2 linked regions of the Spartinivicinus poritis genome follow. The main gene of each other region encodes a partner of the protein of the gene in region 2 in a complex. Links are inferred from orthologs where the notes say so. Each region holds a gene or a part of one and is shown on either strand. Other genes may lie near its edges.

Region 1 (3,058 bases), on a different replicon or contig from region 2:
TTTGGTCATTAAATCTTCAACATAAGGATTAACGGTTTCACGCCAGCTGGGGTTTAACTGGAGAATGGTTTGGAAGGTACGTTTCGCATCATGCCAGCGCCCTTTGTGATAAAACGCTAAAGCCAAATACCAATGACACCATGTATCGTTAGGGTAGTTTTCTACTCGCTGCTCACTGATTTTTTGTAGTTGATCCAGCTTATTTTGTTCTAGAAACTCGTCAGCTTGTTCTCTAAACAGTTTACGCTTTTGGACTGCGTCAATATGAACTAGCCAGCGCTTAGCTTTGATGACCAACATTGCTAGCACAGTCGCACTAGCCAACCATAAGAAAATAAGAGTCACTAATAGCCATTTGATTGTCCCCCACTCACCAGTGAGCTGACTCATCAATAAAGTGCTAGATTCCATTACATTCTCCTTTATATTGATCGAGGCTGTTTTATAAGTGGAGTGTGATTGGAATTATCAAAGCAATTAGCAAGCCAGTACCCAACAAGTGATGTTTATTATATGAGGTAATAAATAAGTGAACACATCTATAAAGAAGGGCGATAAAAAGCATATATGAGTGGGCTGTTGTAACTACAAGCGCTAAACAACAGTAGACTTATTGCTATGCTGGGTTATATTTCAAACACTGTAATCATTCTGTAAAAGAGCAACTGTTGTGCTTTTTTACAACGAACTCAGGTACCTGTAAAAGCTTGATGGTGCTTGATTTCACTAGACTACATGGAAATTTCATGTGGTTTGATGAAATACTCGGGCTAGCCCGTTACAATGCCGCGGTCTTTTTGGAAACGTTGATAGCCCCCTAGTATTAGATGTTATGAAGCAAGCTACCGTCACAGCAGTTAGTTACTCGCCCAATAGCCTGGATTATTTTCTTGCATTGCGCCATATGCCCTTCCCTGCCTGGCTGGATAGTACTAATGGAAAGCACGTTGATGGTCGCTTTGATATTATTACCGCCAACCCACGCTATTTTTTACACTATCAGAAAGGGAGCTGTACCCTACAAAACCTGCTTTCAGGAGAATCCAAGCTACTTCAAGAAAATCCCTTTGTTTTACAGCAACAATTATTTGAGCAGTTTGAACCGATTGCCTGTCATTGGCCTTTTGTAGGTGGTTGGCTGGGCTATTGGGGTTACGATTTAAAAGCCGTTACCGAACCCCAGCGCTTCAATCATCAGGATGATGAATGGCCTTGCTTAATGGCTGGGCTTTATTTATGGGCGGTTGTGGTTGATCATCAGCAACAGCAGGCGGTTTTAGTGGCTCACCCGTCTCTTTCCCGTGAGGAATATCAACAATTACAAGAATGCCTAACCAAATTGGCACCCGCGCAACCTCCTCAATCATTTAAGCTGACTAAACCGTTTCAGCCAGTGCTTTCCCAAGCCCAATATCAAGCAGCTTTTAAGCAAATACAGCACTATATCCAAGCGGGTGATTGTTATCAGGTTAATTTTACCCAACGGTTTGACAGCCAGTTTTGCGGAGATTTGCTAACGGCCTATAGCCATTTGCGTAAGACCAGCCCTGCTCCTTTTTCGGCCTATCTTGGATTTGGAGAGATCACTGTATTAAGTCATTCGCCAGAGCGCTTTATTAAAGCTGATCAATATTTCGTCGAAACTAAGCCTATTAAGGGTACTCGAGCACGCAGTACTGACCCTGAAATAGACCGTTTACAAGCAGAAGCCCTGTTAAATAGTGAAAAAGACCGGGCAGAAAACTTAATGATTGTGGATTTATTACGAAATGACTTGAGCAAGCACTGTAGCCAGGTAAAAGTACCACACCTGTTTGAGCTGGAAAGTTTTGCTAATGTCCATCATCTGGTGACGACGGTGACAGGCCAGTTACACAGCAGTGCTAACTATTTTGATTTATTAACGGGGGCATTTCCTGGGGGCTCAATTACTGGTGCACCTAAAATTCGAGCGATGGAAATTATTCAGCAACTGGAGCCTGTCTCTCGCAGTGTTTATTGTGGTGCTATTGGCTACATCAGTTTTAATCAACAAATGGATACTAATATTGCGATTCGTACCCTGGTTGCTAAAGGTCAAGGGCTTTATTGCTGGGGCGGCGGCGGTATTGTCGCTGATTCTAAGTGTGAGGATGAGTATCAAGAAGCATGGGCAAAAGTTAGCAACTTAATGAATGCCCTCAATCAACTAAAATAAGTATCAGCTGCCTTATTTTAGCCGCTGATACGCTTTTATCACCTATAGAGTATAGGGGCAAGTTACCAAGTAGCAGCGGTCATTTTGGCCATAATGGCGTCTAATAAGGGCTGGTAAGCTTGCTCCTGTTTCAACTTATCGATCACCTGATCAAACTCATCTACTAATACTCGGTCATAAAGGTTGGACTGTTTGGACAGTAGCAAAGTGAATTTCATTTCACCATAGACTTTCGGCAAAATGATCAGCTTTTTTGTCAGCTTTAATCGAGACAGCTCAGCAGAACCCACAGCTAAAGGCTGAATCATCAAGTCAGCACGCCCTTTGGCAATCAACAATAAACAATTGCTGACCTTGGGTACTGCTTGAAAACTCACATTATGCTGTTGCCAAAAACGATACCCCCAGCCATTACCAATAATTTCGCAAACCTTAAATGTATTTAATCCATAAACGGTTTTCACTCGGTTTATCTGGTCAATAAAAACCTTGTTTTGCCGAGTTATTCCCTGCATTTTAAGGGTATAAACAATATTACGAGAACGTAGTGCATATTCCAGCCGTGGCTTGGTGGGAACCGTAATAAAAGCATCCATCAACCCTGCTTTGGCTTCAGATTGCACCCGCTTCCAAGGATAACCATAGTTGATCGTTTTAATACCTAGTTGCTCAATAAATAGGTGATCCAGTAAGTCAACTAAAATACCTTTGACTATTCCATCTGTTTTATCGGTATATGAATAGGGAGGCCAGTCGCTGTTATAAGCTATTTTGATTTCCTTGGCTATTAATGGGCAAATGAACATACCCGACATACCAAGGCAAAGTAAGGTGTAACGTTTTAGCATAGACCTTAGTATA
Region 2 (2,777 bases):
CTCCACTCCAAGCCTTTTACCGCGCCAGTGTCTGGACAGAAAAGGGAAGTTACAGAAGTAGACTTTAAATCGTCGGTTGGCCAAGACAAATTTGAAGCGTCAGTTGAGAAAGTTAAAGAATACATTTTAGCGGGTGATGCAATGCAGGTTGTGCTCTCGCAACGGATGCATGTGCCATTTCATTCTCCACCATTAAACTTATATCGAGCTCTACGCTGTCTAAATCCTTCACCTTATATGTACTATCTTGATTTGGGTGATTTCCATGTAGTGGGTTCTTCTCCAGAGATACTCGCCCATTTGGAAGATGGCCAAGTAACTGTGCGGCCAATTGCTGGTACTCGCAAGCGTGGTAAAACCGAGGAGCAGGATCTCGCTTTAGAAAAAGAGTTATTGGCCGACCCTAAAGAGCTGGCTGAGCACCTGATGCTGATCGATTTAGGCCGTAATGATGTTGGTCGAGTTGCTCAAACTGGGACAGTAAAATTAACTGATCAAATGGTAATCGAGCGTTACTCCCATGTGATGCATATAGTGTCCAATGTGATAGGTCAGGTGAAGTCTGAGCTGTCTGCACTGGATGTACTCAAGGCAACATTGCCTGCTGGAACGCTTAGTGGTGCCCCAAAAGTCCGTGCAATGGAAATAATTGATGAGTTAGAAACCACTAAACGAGGTGTTTATGGTGGGGCTGTGGGGTATTTGTCCTGGCATGGCAATATGGATACAGCCATTGCCATTCGAACAGCAGTGATTAAAGATCAGCAGCTTTATATTCAGGCTGGGGCTGGCGTTGTGGCAGATTCAGACCCAAGTTTGGAGTGGAAAGAAACCCTCAATAAAGGGCGTGCCATGTTTAGTGCAGTAGCAATGGCAGAAAAAGGCTTAGTGGAATAATTGGGGGTGTACAATGTTATTGATGATTGATAATTACGACTCATTTACCTACAACATCGTTCAGTATCTAGCAGAGCTTGGGGCTGATGTACAGGTCCATCGAAATGATGAAATTTCGCTTGCTGATATAAAGCAGTTGAACCCGGAAAGAATTGTCGTTTCACCTGGACCATGTACCCCGAATGAAGCAGGTATTTCAATGGCTGTGATCGAGCATTTTGCAGGCAAGCTGCCTATTTTGGGGGTTTGCTTGGGCCATCAAAGTATTGGGCAGGTGTTTGGTGGCAAGGTCATACGAGCTAAGCAAGTGATGCATGGAAAAGTGTCTCCCGTTAAACATGCTAATCAGGGAGTATTTCAAGGGCTGGAAAATCCGTTGCAGTCCACTCGCTATCACTCACTGGTGCTAGAAGCTGATTCACTACCTGACTGCTTGGAAGTTACAGCTTGGACTGAAACAGAGCAAGGCGAGCTGGATGAGATCATGGGGGTTCGCCATAAAACATTAGCTATAGAAGGGGTTCAGTTCCATCCAGAGTCGATTATGACCAGGCAAGGACATGAATTGCTGAATAACTTCCTGCAACAGACCTGCTAAGGTGCCTATTCATGGATATAAAGCAAGCAATAGCAACAGTAATTGATCACCGTGATTTAAGTACCGAAGAAATGGTCTTGGTCATGAGGCAAATCATGACAGGGCAGGCAACCGATGCGCAAATCGCAGCGTTTCTGGTTGGCCTGCGGATGAAAAGTGAAAGCATTGATGAGATAACTGGCGCTGCACAAGTAATGAGGGAATTAGTCACTCCCGTTGAAATTGAAACAGAAAACTTAGTCGATACCTGTGGTACCGGTGGTGATGGAGCTAATATTTTTAATGTATCTACGGCTGCTGCATTTGTAGTTGCTGCTGCAGGAGGCCATGTTGCCAAACATGGTAATCGCTCTGTATCGGGTAAGTCAGGTAGTGCAGACCTGCTAGAAGCTGCTGGAATAAAGTTAGATCTAACCAGTGAACAAATTGCTCGTGCTGTTGAGCATGTAGGGCTAGGATTTATGTTTGCACCTTTGCATCACGGAGCTATGAAGTATGCCATTGGTCCTCGTAAAGAAATGGGGGTTCGAACCCTGTTTAATATGCTTGGGCCAATGACCAATCCAGCAAGAGTTAAGCGGCAAGTGATCGGTGTATTTAGCAAACCGTTAGCTAAGCATATGGCTAATGTGATGAAGCGACTAGGAAGTGAGCATGTCATGGTAGTGCACTCAGCTGATGGTTTGGATGAAATTTCGATTGCTAATCAGACCTATGTCGCTGAGCTTAAAAATGGAGAGGTTAAAGAGTATACAATCAAGCCTGAAGACTTTGGTATTAATAGCCAAAGCTTAATTGGCTTAGAAGTCGCTGGCCCAGAGGAAAGCTATGCGCTGATACAAGATGCTTTGGGTAAACAAAAGGGCTCTAATGCTAGTAAAGCAGCCGATATCATTGCATTAAATGCAGGTGCTGCTATTTATGTAGCTGGGCTGGCAGATGACTTAGCTGAAGGGGTAAAAGATGCACAAGATGCCATCTATAGTGGTTTGGCTAAAGAAAAAATGGCAGAGCTTGCCAGCTTTACCCGTTATGCAACCCAGAAAGATGATGAGTAATTAATGAATACGCCAACTGTGTTAAAGAAAATCCTCGCTCGTAAAGAAGAGGAAATAGCTGAGCGTTTACAAAAAAAACCAATAGAGCAGTTGATTGAGTTAGCTAGTAGTGCTCCTGCTTGTCGAGGCTTCAAGGCTGCTGTTGAGGCTAAAGTACAGGCAAAGCAACCTGCAGTAATTGCAGAGATCAAAAAGGCGTCTCCTAGCAAAGGGGTGATTCGAGA

What was found.
Region 1: the proteins of ORQ98_RS14640 (region 2) and pabB are in contact, whole or in part, in a solved structure (PDB 8RP0), measured with the Escherichia coli proteins. The link is inferred for Spartinivicinus poritis from one-to-one orthologs.

Annotation. Positions count from the first base shown.
Region 1 is NZ_JAPMOU010000002.1:129,321-132,378, forward strand. Bases 32-3,014 are described here. They hold pabB (aminodeoxychorismate synthase component I), read left to right. Parts: upstream 32-832; coding sequence 833-2,197; downstream 2,198-3,014. Other genes in these bases: ORQ98_RS02110 (hypothetical protein), read right to left, coding at 32-411; ORQ98_RS02120 (substrate-binding periplasmic protein), read right to left, coding at 2,260-3,003. In the rest of the region: more of ORQ98_RS02110, read right to left, coding at 1-31. UniProt on the Escherichia coli protein: Part of a heterodimeric complex that catalyzes the two-step biosynthesis of 4-amino-4-deoxychorismate (ADC), a precursor of p-aminobenzoate (PABA) and tetrahydrofolate.
Region 2 is NZ_JAPMOU010000018.1:18,054-20,830, reverse strand. The notes cover bases 1-2,702. They hold ORQ98_RS14640 (aminodeoxychorismate/anthranilate synthase component II), read left to right. Parts: upstream 1-910; coding sequence 911-1,495; downstream 1,496-2,702. Other genes in these bases: trpC (indole-3-glycerol phosphate synthase TrpC), read left to right, coding at 2,557-2,702; trpD (anthranilate phosphoribosyltransferase), read left to right, coding at 1,507-2,553; trpE (anthranilate synthase component I), read left to right, coding at 1-897. Outside these bases: more of trpC, read left to right, coding at 2,703-2,777. UniProt on the Escherichia coli protein: Part of a heterodimeric complex that catalyzes the two-step biosynthesis of 4-amino-4-deoxychorismate (ADC), a precursor of p-aminobenzoate (PABA) and tetrahydrofolate.